Regions from separate parts of the Sporomusa sp. 246TCP1 genome, predicted to be linked through region 2. Evidence: riboswitches for the same ligand, from Rfam matches in the RefSeq annotation. Region 2 holds a riboswitch; the other holds the start of a gene.
The links. A riboswitch is a leader RNA that binds a small molecule or an ion and turns the genes downstream of it on or off. The one in region 2 is predicted to bind FMN.
Positions count from the first base shown of each region.

Region 1: linked by a shared signal. The riboswitch ahead of ribD (bifunctional diaminohydroxyphosphoribosylaminopyrimidine deaminase/5-amino-6-(5-phosphoribosylamino)uracil reductase RibD) and the one ahead of ribB (3,4-dihydroxy-2-butanone-4-phosphate synthase) in region 2 are both predicted to bind FMN.

Region 1 covers NZ_CM170492.1:1,840,392-1,851,334, reverse strand. Annotated here, with positions in the region: gene AC1ECB_RS09210 (bifunctional 3,4-dihydroxy-2-butanone-4-phosphate synthase/GTP cyclohydrolase II) at 1-29, opposite strand, end outside; gene AC1ECB_RS09205 (riboflavin synthase) at 67-720, opposite strand; gene ribD (bifunctional diaminohydroxyphosphoribosylaminopyrimidine deaminase/5-amino-6-(5-phosphoribosylamino)uracil reductase RibD) at 683-1,819, opposite strand; FMN riboswitch at 1,928-2,063, opposite strand; partial or broken gene AC1ECB_RS09195 (IS1634 family transposase) at 2,359-4,091, shown strand; gene rpe (ribulose-phosphate 3-epimerase) at 4,190-4,840, opposite strand; gene rsgA (ribosome small subunit-dependent GTPase A) at 4,850-5,725, opposite strand; gene pknB (Stk1 family PASTA domain-containing Ser/Thr kinase) at 5,751-7,634, opposite strand; gene AC1ECB_RS09175 (peptidoglycan D,D-transpeptidase FtsI family protein) at 7,648-9,072, opposite strand; gene AC1ECB_RS09170 (FtsW/RodA/SpoVE family cell cycle protein) at 9,065-10,327, opposite strand; gene AC1ECB_RS09165 (Stp1/IreP family PP2C-type Ser/Thr phosphatase) at 10,330-10,943, opposite strand, start outside.
Region 2 covers NZ_CM170492.1:5,400,874-5,411,816, forward strand. Annotated here, with positions in the region: gene AC1ECB_RS25460 (ATP-binding protein) at 1-327, shown strand, start outside; gene AC1ECB_RS25465 (hypothetical protein) at 410-763, opposite strand; gene AC1ECB_RS25470 (reverse transcriptase domain-containing protein) at 906-2,033, shown strand; gene AC1ECB_RS25475 (hypothetical protein) at 2,369-2,593, shown strand; gene AC1ECB_RS25480 (YkgJ family cysteine cluster protein) at 2,608-3,264, shown strand; FMN riboswitch at 3,323-3,473, shown strand; gene ribB (3,4-dihydroxy-2-butanone-4-phosphate synthase) at 3,586-4,227, shown strand; gene AC1ECB_RS25490 (universal stress protein) at 4,397-4,867, shown strand; gene AC1ECB_RS25495 (ATP-binding protein) at 5,050-5,760, shown strand; gene AC1ECB_RS25500 (hypothetical protein) at 5,911-6,261, shown strand; gene AC1ECB_RS25505 (ferritin family protein) at 6,295-6,903, opposite strand; gene AC1ECB_RS25510 (GGDEF domain-containing protein) at 7,040-8,599, shown strand; gene AC1ECB_RS25515 (DUF362 domain-containing protein) at 8,806-8,979, shown strand; gene AC1ECB_RS25520 (Crp/Fnr family transcriptional regulator) at 9,263-9,946, shown strand; gene AC1ECB_RS25525 (hypothetical protein) at 10,080-10,235, shown strand; gene serA (phosphoglycerate dehydrogenase) at 10,424-10,943, shown strand, end outside.

The DNA.
Region 1 (10,943 bases), 2.5 Mb from region 2:
ATAGCTTCCTCAATCGTATTGAATTTCATGTAAATTCCTCCATTTCGTATTGGCAATCACTCTATTTCATAGGGTAAATCCATGCTGTTCGAGAAATCCCAGTGTTATCTTTTCCTCTGGTTTCGTATTTTGTTGTAAGCCTAGCAATTTTTCCACATACTTGCCAATAATATCTGTTTCCAGATTAACCGGCTCCCCTGCCGCCTTCAGGCCTACTGTGGTCATAGCAGCCGTATGGGGAATAAGTGACACGGTAAACCAGTCGGCACCAACGTCAATAACCGTAAGACTTGTACCATCAATAGCAATAGAGCCTTTGGAGATAATGTAGCGCATAACTTCAGGACCAGTGCCGATCCGGACAAGTATGGCATTATCATTTTGTTCTTTAATCAAAATAGTTCCTACCCCGTCGATATGACCGCTGACTATGTGTCCACCCAGTCGATCACCTACCCGGAGGGTACGTTCGAGGTTGACAGTATCACCTGTTTTGAGACCGGCCAGCGCTGTACGGTCTACTGTCTCAGGCATAACATCAGCAGTAAACCAATCACGGCTAAAGTCGACTACTGTCAGACAGGTGCCATTTACGGCAATGCTGTCACCCAGTTTGACGTCAGCTAACACTTTACTGCCAAAAACCGAGAGCCGAACTGATTTACTGCCGCGTGCAATTTGCTTAACTTTCCCTAATTCCTCCACAAGTCCGGTAAACATCTCGTCCCTCCCGTCCTGTTATATAACCATTTAGTAAGACATCTGTCCCGATGGTTTGTGTGGCAATATCCTCAAGCAGTATGGCTTGATCTACTGTTTCTACGCCTGTACCGCCAACTGGGCCTGGCGCCGCTTTACCGCCAAGTATTTTAGGTGCTATAAAGCAATACACCTTATCAATCAGATTAGCGGCTAAGAGTGAGGAGTTTATGGCTGCACCGCCTTCAACAAACACGCTGGTAATACGGCGTTCGCCCAAAATCGTAAACAGCTGACGCAAATTAACACCAAGAGGCGATCGCGCAAGCACCAACACCTCTACCCCATGGCTCTGTAGTGCAGCTATTCGTTCTGGCGGTGCTGCCTGGCTTACCGCAATGATGGTTGGCGCCTGCTTGTCTGTTACGACGTTAGCAGTCAGTGGTGTGCGGGCCATGGTGTCAATAACAATTCGTACAGGGTTTTGGCCGCCTGCCGGCAAACGTGTTGTTAGCCTGGGGTTATCTGTCAGTACTGTACCGATACCTACCAGTATGCCATCATATATATCACGCAGTCGATGCACATACTCCCGGGCAGCCGGGCCTGTTATCCACTTAGAATGGCCCGTATAGGCAGCAATTTTTCCATCAAGTGACATCGCTGTTTTAAGAACACCAAATGGCATTTTGGTAGTAATCCACTTAATAAATACTTCATTAAGTTTTGCGGCTTCGGCTGCCAGTATTCCCTCGACCACTTCAATACCAGCTGCTCTGAGCCGGGTTAGGCCCTTGCCGGCGACCTCAGGATTAGGATCAGTCATGGCTGCAACAACTTTTTTTATTCCCGCCGCAATCAGGGCATCAGCACAAGGGCCGGTTCGCCCATAATGAGAACACGGTTCAAGAGTAACATATATGGTTGCTCCTTTTGCTAACTCGCCAGCCTGGGCCAAAGCATGAATTTCCGCATGCGGTGTACCGGCCTGACGATGCCAGCCCTGGCCGACTATGTGTCCATCTTTTACAATAGCGGCACCCACCAGTGGATTGGGGCTGGTACGGCCTGTTGCATACTTCGCAATGGTAAGAGCCTGCTGCATATAATATTTGTCCATAGAAGTCCTCCAATGCAAACTTGAATAAAATAAAAAACTGTTGATTAGCTTTGGGGCTATCAACAGTTTAATAGGCAATGTGGTTGGGAAATGCCAATATGGCAGAACTTACGCCTTTTACCATCCAGACTATACTGTCGGCTCTGGAATTGAACCAGATCAACCGTAAAAACGGCTCGCGGGCTATACCGCCGGTCAGGAATTAAAAGATTTTACTCTTTTTCACCTTGCCCCAAAGGCTTTAGTATGTAATTTTCATCCAGAATGTAACTATCTACTACATATGTTACCACTAAGCAGCAATTTAATCAAGCCCCCGGATGTCTTTAATTGCCTGCGCCATATCTGGCGCTCCATATACTGCTGATCCGGCAACTAATATCGTTGCCCCGGGTCTTTGACACTTACTCATATAATGAAATCTCTGAAAGCCTTGAAAACAGGGCTTTTTTTGTTGGAAAAACGTCAAATCTGCCTTGTTTAATATTGCGTAATATAGCGTAACATGTTATAATATAAGGGATCGGAGGTGTTTTTAAATGAGACTTAGTATTTCTAAATCAAAGAATTCAACTTCGCTTTATGTCATACAATCTGTCTACGAAAACGGTAAGCGTTCCACAAAAGTTGTTGAAAAGTTAGGAACGATTGCTGAATTACAGCATAAGCTAAATGGACAAGACCCTTTTGAATGGGCTAAATCATACATCGAAGAACTTAACAAAAAAGAAAAAACTCAATTACGCGAAGTCACAGTTAAATATTCTCCATCTAAGATTATCTCCAAAGATCAACAACGCTGCTTTAACGGCGGATATCTCTTTCTCCAACAGCTTTATCATGAACTCAATCTGCATAAGCTATGTGCTGAAATTTCAAAGAAGTATAAATTTACTTTCGATCTGGATGCCGTACTATCGCGGCTCCTTTACGGACGAATCCTTTTTCCTTCTTCCAAACTCGCAACTTACCAACATTCCTCAAAATTTATTGAGCAACCCAACTTTGATTTACAGCATGTCTACCGATCTCTTGAGGTCATTTCAAAAGAAATGGATTTTATCCAATCTTCTCTTTACAACAACAGTCTTAAACTCTCAAAGAGAAATACCGGCATTCTCTATTATGACTGCACCAACTACTTTTTTGAAATCGAACAGGAAGATGGCCTTAAACAATATGGCGCTTCTAAAGAACATAGGCCAAATCCCATTATTCAGATGGGATTGTTCATGGATGGCGATGGTATTCCCCTAGCTTTTAACCTCAACAGTGGTAACACCAATGAGCAGATTACCCTTAAACCCTTGGAAGAAAAAATACTGTCTGATTTCAAGCTTTCCAAATTCGTTGTTTGTACTGATGCCGGCCTGGCTTCTGAAAGCAACAGGAAATTCAACGACAAGGGCGAGCGTGCCTTTATTACTACTCAATCTATTAAAAAGCTAAAGAAGCATTTAAAGGAATGGTCGCTTGATTCTGAAGGCTGGCATCTTCCAGGTCATGATAAAACTTATGATATTTCCTCTATTGACGAGAACGCATACAAAGACCACTGCTTCTACAAAGAACGTTGGATTAAAGAAAACGGCCTGGAACAAAAGCTCATTGTCACCTATTCCATCAAATATAGAAACTATCAGCGTAAAATTCGCAATTCACAAATCGAACGTGCTCAAAAAACGATTGATACGAATCCGACTAAAATCTCAAAAAACAATCAGAATGATTATAAACGCTTTATCAAGAAAACCAGTTGCACACCTGATGGTGAAATAGCCGATACTTCTATATATACGCTGGACACAGAGACTATCTCTAACGAAGAAATTTATGACGGCTTCTATGCGGTATGCACGAACCTCGAAGATAGCGCCCAAGACATCATCAAAATCAACCAGCGCCGCTGGGAAATTGAAGAATGTTTTCGGATCATGAAAAGCGAATTTAAAGCAAGACCGGTGTATCTAAGCCGTGAAGATAGAATTAAAGCGCACTTTACTTCCTGCTTTATGTCACTTGTTATTTATCGTTTATTGGAAAAAAACTAGGAAATCGGTTTACGTGTCAAGAAATAATCGACGGCCTGAAAGAAATGAATTTCTATAAGATTCAGGGCGAAGGTTATATCCCAACCTACACAAGAACTGATTTTACAGATGTGTTACATGAAACTTATGGGTTTCGAACAGATTATCAGATCATACCAAAAACACAGATGAAAAAAATTTTAAACATGACAAAAAAACAAAAACATTACTCACTTTTCTAAAAAAGCAAAAAAGCTTGATACCCCTTGCAAATCAGGGATTATCAAGCTTTTTATCGTCTTCAACTGTCAAAGACAGGATGTTACCACTAAGCAGCAATTTAATCAAGCCCCCGGATGTCTTTAATTGCCTGCGCCATATCTGGCGCTCCATATACTGCTGATCCGGCAACTAATATCGTTGCCCCAGCGGCGATTACCTGACGCGCAGTACCGGCATTAATGCCCCCGTCAACTTCAATATCAATGGTGAGTTTGCGTTGCTCAATTTTTGATCGCAACCGTGCAATTTTGTCAATTGCTCCCGGGATAAACTTTTGACCGCCATAGCCAGGATTAACACTCATAATAAGAATCATATCCAGGTCATCAAGTACTTCTTTAACTACAGCAAGTGGCGTTGACGGGTTTAATGATACCCCGGCCTTTTTGCCATGCTCTTTGATGGTTTGCAGCAAGCGGTGCAGATGGGGGGCGGTTTCGGCATGAACAGTAATAATATCGGCACCCGCCCTGATGAAGGGTTCAATTAAATCTTGCGGATTAGTAACCATTAAGTGAACATCAAAAGGCAATTTGGTTACTTTGCGAATAGCAGCAACAACCGGTGGGCCAAAGGTCAGATTAGGGACAAAATGACCATCCATAACATCAATATGAACCCAATCAGCGCCTGCTTTTTCTATCTTGATTATTTCATTAGCTAGCTGGGAAAAGTCGGCGGATAAGATAGAGGGAGCAATTTTAATCATCGTATTCATCTAGTATCCCTTCTTGTTTTCTCTGATTTCGTTCAATATTTCAAGATAAGACTGATATCTGTCAGCATGAATAAACCCTTCAGCTACCGCCTGTTTAACAGCACACTGTGGCTCCTTATAATGAATACAAGTGTTAAATTTGCATTTAGGAGCTATTGGGGAAATCTCGGGAAAATAGTCCATTAAATGCGTTTCTTCCATATCCTTAAATTCGGTAAAGCTGAACCCGGGGGTATCTACTACAAAGCCGCCACCTTCAAATGGTAAAAGTTCGGCAAACCGGGTGGTATGTTTACCACGACCAATTTTTTGGCTGACTTCACCAGTTGTAAGGCCAAGTCCGGGTTGGATAGCATTAAGTATGGTGGATTTTCCCGCGCCTGACGGACCGGCAAAAACTGATATTTTATTATGCAGCTGTGCGTACAATTGCTCTATACCTGTACCTAATTTAGCAGCTATAGAGAGCACCTTGTAACCAATTTGCTGATAACGCTCAACTAATTCAGCCAGAACCTCGGTATCTGCTAAATCAATTTTGTTAATGCATAGAATGATCTCAAGTTCTGAGAATTCGGCAATTACCAGGAACCGGTCAACTAAGGATGAACTAATATCAGGATTAACAGCGGCAAAAGTTAACACAACCTGATCTACATTGGCGACCATTGGACGTTTTAGCAGACTGCGTCTAGGCAGTATTTCTTCAATAATGCCTTTTTCCGGGCCGGTTAGAGTATAGGCCACTTCATCGCCTACAATTAGGGAAAAACGCCCTTTCTTAAACCGGCCGCGCAAATGGCAAGTGACAATTTTGCTGCCTGACTGGATATAGTAGTAACTATTATAGGCTTTTACTACGATGCCATTCAGCACATATGACCTCCTACGATAAAAATGTCTAAATTGTTTGTTCTTGAAGCAACTTTTCGTTGATATAAACTTGAACGCGTACCTGGCCGGTGCCCTCTACTGTTTTTTCAATCCGTTCACCCGGTTTGTGTGTGCCCTCATAAGCAACCCGGCGACCATTGGTATCGGTAACTACTATTTGCAGTGCCTGGCGGCCTGATCCGTCGGGAACAGTTACTTGAACAATTGCCCGCTTGACAGCTCCAGGCACACCTTTAGCAACAGAGAAATCAATAGTTGTTCCTTCCGTAACTTCAGTAGCTGGCGGCGGATTTTGACTAATTATTGTTCCTGGTGGATATTTGTCATTAGGAGTTTCTGTTATTTTTCCTTGCTTAAGCCTCAAGCTTTCGAGTTGAGTTGCCACTGTAGTTAAGAGTGAACCCTGGAAATCCGGCAGGGCAACTTTTTTCGGACTACTCCCTTTACTTATGACAATATCAATCATTGTGCCTTTGGTTACTTGTGCCGGCGGACGGGGATTTTGGCTAATGACCGTATCAGCCGGCGCAGCATCAGCAAATTGTTCGTCAACGCGCCCCAGTTTCAGACCGGAGTTTTTAATCTGCAGCTCGGCATCCCGGCGGCTAAGACCGCGTAAATCCGGAACAACCGTAACTTCACCGCCTTTGCTAACAATGATAGTTATTGTCCGTTGTTCTTTGACTGTGGTTCCGGCTTCTGGCTGCTGGGAAATGACCTGGCCTGCCGGAACTTTGTCATTAAAGGCCTCTGAGACAGAAACTCTGAGATTATTACTGGTAATAATATTACGGGCAGTATCTACCTGCTTGCCCACAACGTCCGGCACGGTAACTTCATTTAGACTCCAAAACTTACCAAATCCCAGAAAAGCAACCACTGCTGAGACCAGCAACAACAGTGCTATTCCCAAAAGCCAGGCTTTAGAAAGCCTGGCTTCCCTTAACAAAGAGGCAGGCGTATTGGATGGTACTATATGCTTTGAATCATCCTGCTGCGATGGTGCAGTAACTGTCGGTAATATTTGTGTAGGAAAATCAGTAGGAGATAATCGCCGGGTATGATCATCTCTTAAATAATTTTGGGCTAATTTAAAATCAGCAATCATTTCACCAATATCATCAAATCTGGCAACTGGATCTTTATGCATCGCCTTTACGACAATGGCCTCAATCAATGGCGGTATAGAAGCGTTTAGTTCCCGCGGTGACTTTGGTTCTTCCTGAATGTGCTTAAGGGCAATACTGATTGGTGATTCACCAATAAATGGCACCTGACCTGTAAGCATCTCATAGAGTACCACACCAAGAGAATAGATGTCGGATTTAGCGCCGACAGACGTACCTTTGGCCTGTTCGGGTGAAAAGTAATGTACGGAACCAATAATTGTACCTGAATTAGTCATTGTTGACGACGTAACTGCTCTGGCAATACCAAAATCAGTTACCTTAACTCGCCCTGAACGGGTAATAAGAATATTATGTGGCTTAATATCACAATGTACTAAATTATTTTGGTGAGCATGTTCCAGTGCCTCTGCTATTTCCATCGCAATAAGTACCGCAGTTTCTACAGGCAGCGGAGCTTCTCTGTCAATTTTATCTTTAAGCGTTTCGCCGGAAATATATTCCATAATTATATAGTACGCTTGTTCATCAAAGCCAACATCATAAATGTTAACTATATTAGGGTGAGAAAGCTTAGCTGCTGCCTGGGCTTCCCGACGGAAGCGACTAATAAACTCTTCATCATCAGTAAACTGAGAACGCAATACCTTGACAGCTACTGAACGGTCTAACAGTTTGTCATGCGCGCGGTATACATCAGCCATCCCGCCGCCGCCAATTCGTTCTAATATTGTATAACGATCATCAAGTGTGCGATTAAGCATTAATTCACCCCCCTTAACGTAATACTTGTAACAAAATTTGCCTGGCAAGTGGTGCTGCTACCTTACCACCAGAACCTGCATTCTCAACAATTACCGCTACTGCAACTTGTGGATTGTCTGCTGGTGCAAAGCCGATAAACCAAGAATGCGAAGCACCATGCGGATTTTCTGCAGTACCTGTTTTGCCGGCAACCTGTATGCCGCGAATTGCTGCCGCAGTGCCGGTACCTTCATCTACCACACTTACCATCATAGCAGCTATCTGACCGGCCAGCTGGCTATTTGTGGGTGACAGCCAGGCAGTTGGTATCGTTTGCTTTACAATAGTGCCGTCAGGTGCCATAATTTTTTGTACTAAATAGGGTTTCATCATAGTTCCCTTGTTCGCAAAAGTTGATGCCAGCATGGCCATGCGAAGTGGTGTAACTAAGAGACTACCCTGTCCAATGCCAATTTGCGCCAAATCACCATCATTTAACCGGGCAAAGTCTGGCATCCGGTTAGCAGATTCTTGAATATCACCGTTCACCAGTTGAGTAAAACCATAGCGTTCAAAGTTCTTGGCCATTTTTGTGCGGCCAAGCTCAAGTGCTAACTGACCAAAAGTGACATTACAGGACACAGCCAGCGCTTCGCGCAAATTTACTTTGCCATGAGCTATATTATTAGATTCTGTCAATGTATAATCAGAACCGATTTTGAGAGATCCATTACAGGTAAATTGGTGGTTGCCAGCAACTACTTGTTCGGCTAACGCGGCTTCAGCCACCATGACTTTGATAATGGAACCTGGGGGATATAATCCCTGCGCAGCCCGGTTAAGAAGCGGACTATTTGCAGCTTGTGAAATACTTTCCCACGTAGTGTCAAGAGTGTTTGGATCAAAACTTGGGCGACTAACCATCGCCAATATTGCACCCGTTTTAGGTGACATGACAACAATTGCACCACGCTGATTGCCCAGGGCCTTATAAGCTGCTTGTTGCAGCTCAGTATCAACCGTAAGTACGACCGTATTACCGGCAGTATTTGCAAACAATTGACTGATTGCACCTAAGCGTTTTTCAGGATTAATTTGTCCTGATAAATAGCCGTCATAGCTGCCTTCGATGCCTGTTTTGCCATAGGTAGAATTAGCATAACCCACAACATGGGCAAATACTGCATCATAGGGATATTCCCGCAGGTATACTTTTTGTGCTGTGAGTTTGCTTACAGCCAGAACTTTTCCATGAATGTCAGTAATTTGACCTCGTTCTACCTTGCGGGACGCCTCAGCTGTCCGGCGATTAAGTGGATGAAAAGCAAGTGTATTACTTTCGATAACCTGAATATATACTACATAACTGAGCAGTAACACCAACAAGCCGATAGAAAATAGTGCTGCTTTATGGATACTCCTGCGGATTGCCTTATGGGGAATGTCGTATTTATTCATAGGTGGCTGTCGCCTCCGATATGGCAAATAACATACCCAGCAGGATAAAGCTTGCGACCATAGAGCTGCCGCCATAACTAATAAGTGGCAGTGTTATGCCTGTCAGTGGCAAAAACTTAGTGACCCCGCCGATAATAATAAAAACCTGCAATGCGGTAAGCACACCTAAGCCTGCAGCCAGCAGCATAGTAAACGGTAGTTGCGAGGCAAGTGCAGTGCGAAACGCACGGTAAACAATAAGAATATAGGCAATGATTACCCCGGCAGTACCAGCAAGACCCAGTTCTTCACCAATAGCAGCAAAAATAAAGTCAGTATGTACTTCAGGAATAATGCCGGGATAGCCGAAAGTTAAACCGCTGCCCAGTACTCCGCCTGAGCCTAACGCAAATAGTGACTGGACTATCTGGTACGAACGTCCAGTCGGATCAGACCACGGATTTAACCAGATATCAATTCTAACTTGCACGTGAGGAAATAAAAGATAACATACAGCAGAGCCGGAAAAAAACAGACAAAGTGCTAACGCTACATAGCTCCATCTACCACTTGCCATATAAGCCATCGTTACCGTTGTGCCAAAATATAGTAAAGCTGAACCTAAATCCCGCTGGACGATCAGCATCGCCATAGTTAACGCCCACAGCACCATAAGCGGTGCAATAAAGCGTGGATGCGGCAGAGTTAACGGACCGTAATGGCGGGTAGCATAAGTTAGCAACTGACGCCGCTCGCTCAAGTACGCTGCTAAAAATATAATAATCAATAATTTGGCAAACTCGGCAGGTTGAAATCGCACCGGACCTAGAATAATCCAGTTTTTGTTACCGCCGATGTCGACACCAAACGCAATTGTACTTACCAACAAAACAAGGCCGGTTATGCCGCAAAGATATTTGTATTTAGAAATATCTTCCGGCTGGCGAAAAATAACCACTGTAATAATAAAAGCGATTAATCCTGCAGCTAACCACATAGCCTGCGGAAAAAATAAATCAGGACGCAGCCTTAGAATAAGTGTTAACCCAATAGAAGCTAAAAATACAGCTAAAGGCAACAGCACCGGATCTGCCCTGAAAAAATAACGGCGAAGCGCTAGTGCAGTAATCGTCCAAAGAACAAGTAAACCGACAATGATGCCAAGACCCTGAGAGGAAAATCGATGATTTGCCAGTGTTACGACAAGGTAACCATTTATCAAAATGAGACCAGCCAGGAGTAAGAGTCCAAACTCGGTTAATTTTGTGCGTCTCATGGTCAATCCCTGTATTGCAGTAAAATAGCAGTAATATTGTCATAGCCGCCTGCCTGTCTGGCTTGGTCCACAAGGCTATTAATAATTGTTTGTGGACTGCTGGGTTGCAGGCAGATACTGAGAATGGTTTCTTCACTAAGCATGTTGGTTAACCCATCTGTGCATAATAACAAATTATCGCCTGGTTGCCACAAGAACTTACCTGAATCTACAGCAAGTGTATCACTGGTACCGACAGCTCTTGTTAATATATTGCGATGAGGATGGGCTTGTGCTTCTTCGCTGGTAATACTGCCGTTTTGCATCAGTTCCCAAACCAGCGAATGGTCGTTGGTTATCTGGTGCAGCTTGTTTTCTCTGATTAGATATAGTCTGCTGTCACCTACGTGGCCCCAATAGATTTCCTCATTATCAAGATATACAGCAGTAACTGTAGTACCCATACCCTGGCACTCACTTTTAGCTTGAGACATTTGATAAATTCTAGTGTTCGCCTGGACAATTGCTGCTTGTAAAGACTGCTGCCACTCTACTGGTGGTGAATTTCTTTCTATGTATTCCTGAATAGTATTGGCACCAATGTTGCTGGCAATTTCTCCGGCAACATGTCCCCCCA
Region 2 (10,943 bases):
CTGTTACAGCTGCATGATGAAGCCGCTACCACTGTCACTGGCGTATCAAAACTCCTCAAGAAGTTTGAGAGTTACACACTCCTGATTCTGGATGAATGGCTTATCGATGATCTGTCACGCCAGCAGGAACATTTCCTGTTCGAACTGATTGAGCGTCGTTATACTGACAGAAGCACCGTATTCTGTACGCAGTATCGAATTGAGGATTGGCACACACGCCTTGGTGGTGGAATCCATGCGGATGCGATCATTGACCGCATTGTGAATAATTCCATTCGGATTTATTCCGGCGATCTGAATATGCGCAAGGTAAAGGTTAACGAGTAACAAAAAAGCTGTGTTGGGTACCGCTCTTCGGAGCGGTACTGACCAGCGGACTACCAGTACGCTTAGCATGGACAGACAGTATCTATAATTGCGATTCGCGGTACGAATCGTGCGGAATAATCACCCGGTGTTTCAAGTATCTCCGTAAAACCGCATGATGAAGCTGAAAATCACCGACCATACGTATGACACGGAGTTCCTGTGTCTGCGCTTGGTTCAATGTTCGCGAGAAATCATCCTGCGTAATAGCGAAATATTCTCGTACGAAATCAATGCCAAGTTGTTCCGTATAGTAAACCTGCCCGTTCTTGTGGGCAAAATTCTCGAGCTTGCGCCAGCGGTTGCGGTAAAAGGTCATGGTGCCTTTTGTGTAACCGAGGCGAAGCAGTTCCTGTTCCAGATCCTGGAGCAGTTCGCGAAGTGTCTGTCGTTGCATGAGCAATACCTCCTGATAGATATTTGAGAACAATCTCAAATCTATCATTGGAGGTTATGCAAAGTAATTTAACCCGAAATGGCCAAAAATCAACATTTTTAGCATATTTCTTTGCATAGTTACTTTCTTTGCATAAGGTGGCATTTTATCTCCGTTGTTATCGAATATAGTCTTAAATGAACTGGACTGGTGGATTAGTGATCAATGGGAAAGTTTCGAAACAGCTCATACCTTTACAAGAAATGACAATAAGCTAAATGCTCTACGTAATTCTTCAAAGCTAAAAGAATGCTTCATTATTAGATACGCTGACGACTTTAAGATCATGTGTCGTACCCGCGATATAGCCGAAAGAGTCTTCATAGCAGTTAAGTCTTGGCTCAAAGAAAGATTACATCTTAAAATTAGCCCGGATAAATCCAAAATAACAAATCTGCGAAAGAAATCATCTGAATTTCTTGGCTTTTCGATTAAAGCCGTTGTAAAAGGCAAAAAGCGGGTAGCCCATTCAAGGATAAAATCTGATGCTGTTAGTAAAATAATGGTCAAAGGTAAAAAACTAATCAAAAAAGTCAAACAGAAGTCCAGCCAAAAAAATATCGCCCTGTTCAATTCCTACGTGCTGGGAACCCAAAATTACTATCGTATAGCAACGCACTGTTCTATAGACTTCAATAATATTGGATACTATCTTGATAGGATAGCAAAAATGAGATGGCGGTTAATCGCCACCAATAAAGGCTCTCCTGACAAAGTATATACCCAAAAATATAAGGGCTATAACAAAAACAAATTATATATCCGCTGCAAAATTATATACCCCATGTCATGTTGCAAGCATAAAAATGCAATGAGCTTTTCTACCAAAATAAATAACTACACCACTGAAGGTAGAATACTCATTCATGAACAGATCGAAAAGGTATCAGAGCATGAATTTCTCTATCTGGTGAAACACCCTGTAGAAAATCAAAGCATTGAATACAATGACAACCGAATATCATTATTCTCTGCCCAATGCGGGAAATGCAGAATACTTGGAACGAGACTGAATGTCAGTGATTTTCACTGTCACCATATCAAAAACATCCAAACCAATGGAAATGATAAATACAAAAACCTTGTTATAGTTCACCCTGATATTGACCAATTAATACACGCAACCAAATCCGGTATCATTCATCAACTACTGGCGAAACTTAATTTATCTAATGAACAGATAGAAAAAGTAAATCAATTCCGGCTAAAAGTAGGAAATTCTGTGGTTTAAGTAAGTTAATTACGATTGATGGAACGCCGTATGAGGTTAAAGCTTCACGTACGGTGTGAATCAGGGGAAAAGGTGGCGAGTATATCAAAACCTTACCTATTGATATCTAAATAGGTTAATTTTGATGCGTATGATAGTTTAATACTTGGAAAAATTTTAAAGTGCTCCGGCCCGTGAAAATATGGGTTGAAGCACTTTTTTGAAATTGGGAGGCCACTGCAGAGCAGGTTAGTGCAAAGCACAATAATAATATTGATGTTTCATATTGCTAGCAGGAAATACAAAAATTTTGTGGAAGATAAAATATTTAAGCTAATTGCCATATGGGGGTTACTATGAGTAAGGTAATTTATATTAATAATGAAAATAAAATCGGGCTAAGTACACGAAGACCAACTAATGGCAGTGAGTGGACATTGGTACAAGATTTTACTGAGTACTTTACAAGCCTATATCGGAAGTCAGCGTTACTGCAACTAATTGAAGTAAATTCTATGACTGAGTTGCCGGTAAAAGTGATCGAAGTTAGCAATAGTGTGATTGTGGTTAGTGTGAAGTAAAATTAGCGAGGGGAATGGTCAAACTGAAACTATTTTTCAACAAGGAAAATGAAGTAGATATTAGTGGCTTAAGCAATAGATCAACAGTACAGGAATTTTTCGATGCTGTCGATGAATTTTTACTTGAAAATCCATTGCCCTGCGGTACCTGCAGGCAACATTGCTGTAAAGGCCGGTTCAAAATCAATATGGACAGTGTTAGTGCTAAAAAACTGTCTAAAGGAAAGCTTGAACGCATAATTCCTAAACTGTTTGTTGACGTGGGCCAAAATAAACTGGAGATATTTCTTCTTGCCGGGAAAAAGAAATGCCGCCACCTGGATGGATTGTCGAGATGTCTTGTTTACAATGAGCGACCGGCAAGCTGCCGAACCTATATATGTATTCCGCAAAGCCCATGTTACAAGATTCTCGACGCGGCAATTGTCGCCGAGATGCACCATGCAATGCGTGCCGTATATCTTGATGCGGTGATAAACGACCCGGCAACGCCGCCGGCAGCTATTGAGCCGGCAAAAACGTTGCGCGAAGAAATAATAAGCGCCAGTACAGCTTACGGGTGCAACAATTATAGCGAAATTCTGATTAAGGATTGTGTAAGAGCTGATTTTGTGCATTCTAATGTGTCGCCAGAGGACGTGCGTTTATTTCATGAAATCATCAACAGGTAATTCAGAATAATGATTTTGTTGACAAATAATGGTCGGCGAGTATAATAACAGGTATGAGACTTATTCTCAGGGCGGGGTGCAAGTCCCCACCGGCGGTATCCCGGTTTTTTACCGGGGAGCCCGCGAGCGCTCTTCCTGCTTGGGAAGAGGTCAGCAGAACTGGTGAAATGCCAGTGCCGACGGTATAGTCCGGACGAAAGAGGATAAGGCGGTCAGCATTAATACAAGGAACCGGAGGTTCTATTGCATTATCGTTCAGTCGCTGTCTGTCTATTGCCCTGATTTAGTAAGTCCTACTATTAGTATAGGAGGCGCATTACTTTGAATCAGAATTTGTTAAGTCAATTTGGCAATGCAGAGGAGCGGGTGGCAAGGGCGCTTACTGCTCTCAGCAATGGTCAGGGTGTTTTAGTAACAGATAACGAACAGCGGGAAAATGAAGGTGATATTTTCTTTGCTGCCGAGTCGCTGACAACAAAACAGATGGCGATGTTAATTCGTGAATGCAGTGGTATAGTTTGTTTGTGTCTGCCGGAGGAAAAAGCCGAAGCATTAGTGTTGCCAATGATGGTAGCTAACAATACAAGTAGTTTTCAAACCGCATTTACCATTTCAATTGAAGCGGCTACGGGAGTTACCACAGGTGTGTCAGCCGCTGACCGTGTTGCGACTATAAAAGCGGCAATTGCTGATAATGCTTGTTCCCAGGATCTGCGTCATCCGGGGCATGTTTTCCCTTTGAAGGCCAAGCCTGGCGGGGTATTAGAACGACCGGGACATACAGAAGCCAATGTTGACTTAATGCGGCTTGCCGGTCTCAAACCATATGGTGTACTGTGCGAACTGACAAATCCGGATGGAACCATGGCGCGCTTACCGGAAATCGTGACTTTTGCGAACAAGCACAATATGCCGGTGGTCACAGTGGATGATTTGATAGATTACCGCAAGTTGCGAGAATAAGGAATACTTCAAGACTAATCAGCCCTCCAGGTTACCTGGAGGGCTTTATTGTATGAATTTATATTACTATTTACAGAAAATTGAGGCACTTTCTGCACTGAAAAGAGGAATATTGATAATCTGTGGCGAATTACTTTAAGGTATAAACTAGTAAACGGGAGGTATTGCTGTGAAGAAAGATATTCTTGTTCCTTTTGATGGCTCAAAAAATGCCATTGAAGCATTACATTGGGCTGTCACTATCGCAAAAGCGCTGCAGGAAAAAATTATTGTTTTGAATGTTCAATCCAGCTTTCATACTGTCCATACCAAAATATTCTTCAATGAGAATACCATTCGTGAGTATCAGCAACAACTTTTCCAAGAGATAATTGTGTCGGCTAAAAAAATATTGGAAGATTCAGGTGTAGCCTATGAACTAAAACTAAGAATCGGTGATGCTAAGGATCAGATTTGTCAAGAAGCAGGGATTGACGATACTATTGAAGCAGGCAGTTGTTCATCAAATGGTGTGCGGATGATCATAATGGGGTCCCGCGGAATGAATCCGATGCTGGGTGGGGTACTTGGCAGCGTCAGTTACGGTGTAGTTAATGTTGCTCAGTGTCCTGTGACCATTGTGCCGTATTCTTGTCATTAATAACTGGAAAGCATAATAAAATAGTACGAGGAGAAAGAAGCATTTCTTGTTAAACAAGATCTGCTTCTTTTTGATAGAATCAACTGCTTCTGTGATTCTAATCACTGATAAATAGCTGGATTTGGTATATCCTTTATCTAGAGATAAAAAATAGTTCAAATAAATTATGGAGGAGAAAAAATATGTTACGGAAAATTGTTACAATTGATGAAGAGAAGTGTGATGGTTGTGGTCTTTGTATTAGCGCTTGTCATGAAGCGGCTCTGCAGTTGATTGATGGAAAAGCTAAATTGGTATCAGACAATCTGTGTGATGGCCTGGGAGCCTGTTTGCCTGATTGTCCCCACGGGGCCATCAATATCATTGAACGGGAAGCACCTGCCTTTGATGAAGGAGCTGTCCAGCAGCAAATTGCCGGCAAGCTTCCGGCTAGTTCACCGCAAATGCCCGGCTGCCCGGGAAGTATGGCCAAAGAGATCAAAAAAGCAGCTGGAACTAGCCGGAATGAATCTGTTGCTACTGGTTCCCAGTTGCGGCAATGGCCATGCCAATTGCAGTTAGTACCAGCAAATGCTGCTTATTTTAATGATGCTCACCTGCTAGTGGCGGCTGATTGTGCGGCTTATGCCTATGCAAATCTACATGCTGAGTTTATGCATAACAAGATTACTGTTATTGGTTGTCCAAAACTGGATAAGGTCAATTACGCTGCTAAGCTAACCGAGATATTGCAATTGCATAACATCAAAAGTCTTACTATAGTAAGAATGGAGGTCCCTTGCTGTGGCGGCTTAGAAAATGCGGTTAAAGAGGCATTAGTACAGAGCGGCAAGATGATTCCTTGGCGTGTTGTGATAATTGGCACAGATGGTACTATTCCGGAAGATGATTAGGTGACTGTGAGTAGGGGGATTTTGGCAAGGACTTGCAACTGTTTTATGCAGGATTTGTTGATGCAAGTAAAGAAATACTAGAATAAATATTTTATAATTAGCAATTGTGGTTGCAAATTTTAAGGGTATGTTTTCCAGGAGGTAACTATTGTGGCCAAAATCCAAAAAAATCTTAGTGACACTGATATGTTTAAAGGCTGGCATGAACAACCAACTTTTGAGACCGAAATTGATGATGAGCCTGTTCGGCTGTCGGTCAAGCCGGCAAAGAAAGATTCAGCAGCAGACATTAACAGCGCCTACTTTACACCGGAGCTCCAAGAGTCGGTAGGCAAAGCGCTGCTTGAGCTCAAGCTCAATCTTTACAAGCAAGGAATTGTGGATTATCAAATAAAGGTTTCTTGCCAGGGCAATCAGGTAATGTTAACAGCAGTACCGGCTAAAGTTAAAACTAAGCCGGAATCAAGTGGAAACCGGCCGGTACACCGCGGTGGTAAGTAAAAAGGATAGGTTTTTGCCTATCCTTTTTACTTACTAGTCGTGTTCCAGTGGCAGTGGTTCATGGGTGAGATCAAACAATGCTGCAGTAAATTCGGCAATATGTTCTTTTTCTTCGTTCATTAGGTGACAGAATAATCGTTGTACAGCAGGTGTTTCAGCAGCTTCCATGTATCGCTGATATTTATTAGTAGCCTGGAGTTCATCATTGAGGGCTTTGGTCAAAAGAACTACGGTCGGCATCTCCTTGCGATTTGGTGGGTCAATCTGGATATCGTCGGCTTCGCTTTCTTTGAGGATGGCTGCCTTGGTTTTCGGTTTAAATAATGGCCGGGTCATTAATAGCATATCAAGACCCACGTCGCTGAGCATTTGAGCCTGTACGGGGTCTAAACGGGAAATTTCCCGCATAATTTCTACATAATGCTCCATCTCGTCTTCAGCTACATCCAGAAACAGCCGGGGCAAACAGGAAGCTCGTGCGGCTTCCAGGTAAAAGGCAATAGCATTACGCTCGTCGGCGGCAGCATCCCGTAGCAGCAATAAATCCGGATGATTGGGGCAAACTTCTGTAGAACATTCCAGGTCGGCTGTTGCAAGAATTTTAGGTTTAGACGATTTTTTATAAGCACGGAACAAAGCCATACTATATGCACCTCCCAATAATCTTATATATTCTATGCGGGAGGAAATTAGAAGTTAATTTTGGCAGGATATTAAGCAGTGGTGTCAAATAGTAGTTTGAATATCTTTAAAGAAGAGGCAGATGCAGGGGGTTAAAATGCTAACAATAGGTACAACAGGTAAATACGTAAAGTATCTGGTAGTTGCAGCTGTGCTGCTGCCGTTAATTTTTATTGCTGAAGTTGCTTATGTAGAAAGGCAACATACCCAAGACAGTAGTCAAGTACAGCTTGACAAGCTTATAAACCGTAGAGTTGAGGCTGAAAATGCCTGGCTGTCAAGTCAAGCAGCTTATGTGAGAGGTATTGCAAAACTAAGTGCACTTACTGTTGATGAGCCGGAGATTGTGAATAACGAATTTCGCAGTTTTCTTACTACTGAGTTTAGGCTCCTTGGTTATGCGGGGAATGATGGGAAAGTTAAGGTTGATACCAGTGGCGGTAGTGGTCGCGATATCACTAACCGAAGCTATTTTGAGGAAGCGATTGCCGGGCGGGAATTTACAGGTCAGGTATCAGGTGCTGACTGGCAACTGGACGGAGATGTTATCGTAGTAGCTGTGCCTGTTATTGCCAGTGGAACGGTAATCGGTGTCATTTATGGCGTTATTCCCCAGGAGACCATTACGCCAGTGGTCGAGAAGCTGGTACCTGCTGGCGATGGTGAGCAGCAGGAGATTGGCCGCTGGTTGGCATGGCTGGGGGGAGTGTACTTCTTAGGAGTCATACCACTATTGCTGTTGGTCTACTTGCTGCATCACCACAAGCCGGTTGCCAGCAATAAACATTCAATAGTTAAAGCGCCTGTTAATAGGCCAAGACCGTCGTTTGCCGGGGACCAAGAACCGGCTACAATAGGAAAAAAGTTTGCAGATGCAACAGCTGTGGAGACTCCGGAAGCCATTGCCGTCCGAAAAATAACGGAGATAATTGCTGCTGACATGGCTGAGCCGATATCTGCTGCGACAGAAAAGCCTGTAGAGGCTACAACGTTAGAAACTGCTGCTGTCATAAAAATAGCCGAGTTAAATGCTGCGGAAATGGTTGAGGCGACACCGGCGGCGATGATTGACAGAGTGCGGGCGGTCGCCGCCTACAAAGGAACAGGAATAGAGTCCGCAACTAAAGAACCAGTACCAGATCTTATGCCAAATTTGCCTGCTACTGATGATCTAACAGGCTTATACACCCAAGCTGCATTTGAGAAAAAAATAGCTGCCCAACAAGGGCAGCCTGATAGTGCGATCATTGTACTTAGTATTGACGGGATGAAGGTAATTAATGATTTTTTAGGCAACCTGGCAGGTGATAAGCTTATTAACGTGGCTGCTGACATTCTCAAAACAGTTGCCGGTCCTGCCTGTACAGCCGCCCGTATCGACGGTGACCGTTTTGCTGCGTTGCTTACAGATGTTTCGTCAGATGTGGTTGAGGATTTCAAAAAAGATATCAACTACTATATTGATCTTCATAATTTACGTCAACCGGAGTTGCCACTGAGTATAACCACCGGCGTTGCTGCGGCCAAACGGGGGGAAAGCCTTACGTCAGTCTGGGAGAGGGCTGACCGTGATATGGAAAATCGCAAAGCCATTAACCGGGTCGAGGCCCGCAAATTTATTATGATGTCAATTAAACGACAGCGCCAAAAACTTTGAGTAGTATTATTTTGGCATATAATTATATCTCATAAAATGCAACAATTTCCTTGTTTGCGGTTTCCTAAAAACAGGCCAATTTGTAGATACTATTATTTAAGCAGGCAATAACCAAGCTATGATTTTTGTCTCAGACTCAAGGATTGTTGAAAAGTATGGTTAACGTAGGCCGTGGTAAACGGCCGCAAGTAAAAGGAGGGAAAAATATGGCCTATAAAATTAGTTCCGAATGCGTCAAATGCGGTGCCTGCGCGCCGGATTGCCCGGTGGATGCTATTTCAGAAGGCGATGATCAGTTTAAGATTGATCCAGATATTTGCATTGACTGTGGTGCGTGTCAAGACACTTGTCCGGTAGGCGCCATTAGTCCAGGTGAGTAGTAGTTTTGCCTGATGTGATAAAAGTCCAGCTTGCGAGCTGGGCTTTTTCATACATAAAGAAAGTATAAGTTTTTTGAACCGCAGAGACACAGAGTACGCAGAGGGAATGTCTCGATATACATCTTCCCTCTGCGCTCTCTGTGTACTCTGCGGTTAGATCCGTATCCTCAAGGGCGCGATAGCGCTTTTATAATATATAATAACTATAAGTAAGTCTTAGAGCAACTTGGTTATCGGATAAATGTGGGTGAGATGCTTTGGGAATGTGAGAGGAGAGATTTACGTGTCAGAGTTGGAATATTTGAGAAATATACCGATTTTTGAGGAATTGCCGCCAAATGATTTGGCTGCCATAGCTGATGTGACTATTGAGCGGCGCTACAAGAAAAATATGATAATATTTATGGAAGGTGAGCCAGGTGAAGGCTTTCACTATATTAAAAGCGGTAAGGTCAAGATTGTCCAGATTTCGCAGGATGGCAGAGAACATATTATTAATATTCTGGGACCAGGGGAGGTTTTTGCTGAAGTATTGCTATTTAACCACGGCTTCTATCCGGCTACTTCAGTTGCTATCGAGGATTCTGTTATTGGCATGATAAAAAATAATGACCTGGAAAACGTAGTGACCAAAAATAGCCGTATTGCACTGCATATTATCCAGGTGATGAGCAAAAAACTAATTCATGCGCAAGGAAAGATAAAAACCCTGGCGCTGTCAGATACTCTTTCCCGTACGGCCCAAATTCTTGTTCGCTTATCTCAGCAGTATGGTCAGCCGGTTGCTGGTGGTGTTCAGATTGCTGTTGACATGACGCGCCAGGATTTAGCTAATTTGGTGGGAACAACCCGTGAGACTGTGAGCCGGGTACTGAGTTCTATGAAAAAAGACAAAATTATTGACTTTGCTGAACAGCAGATTATTATTTTGGATAAAAAAAGGCTTGATCGTTATCAGGAAAGATAATGCTTGTAAATGACAAGGGAGATAAGGAGAGTCTTACGGAAGAATGCCCTTGTGAAAAATACACTTGACTTACAGTTTCACACACGGTATAATCATTTCAACGTAATATTCAACATGATGAACAGGAAGCCAAATGCAAGGTGTTCAGAGAGACGGCGGTTGGTGCGAGCCGGTCCACCGAACAGAAAGGTTCCGCCTGGGAGTGACTGGTGAAGAATCAGAATGGGATCCGCCCAATACAGCGGCTAAAGTTGGCCGAAAGGCAACATGGGTGGCAACGCGGGAATAGTTCTCGTCCCTGGAGGGATGGAGAACTTTTTTATTTTCCCTTATGGTACACCTATATTGTTTCCACGGTCTAAGCTGGGTGGCAACGCGGGTTAAAAAGCTCGCCCCAATATTCATGGGGTGAGTTTTTTATCTAACTAATGCAACATCAAGGTCCCAAGGGCAGAGTATAAAAATGGAGGTAAGATTATGAAAGTATTAGTTTCTGAACAGATTGCACAAAAGGGTATTGAAAAACTTACGCAAGAAGGTGTGAACGTTGATGTAAAGGCAAACCTCTCGCGGCAGGAACTTTTGCAAGTTATTGGTGAATATGACGGTCTTATTGTTAGAAGCAATACCAAAGTCAATGAAGAATTATATCAACACGCTCCCAGGTTAAAAGTAGTGGGACGTGCGGGTAATGGTGTCGATAATATTGAAATGGAGGGAGCTACCAAACGCGGTATTGTCGTTGTTAATACCCCTGAATCAAATGTTGTGTCGGCGGCCGAACTTACTATTGGTCTGATATTTGCAACTTGCCGCAACATTCCGCAGCTCCATAACCGCCTTAAAGAGCGGGTGTGGGATCGTGCCGGTCTGAAAGGTATGGAGCTTCAGGGTAAAACAGTAGGTATTGTAGGCCTGGGGCGGATCGGCTCTCTGGTCGCAACGCGAATGAAGTCGTTTGGAATGAATATTATTGCCTATGACCCGTATATCAGTG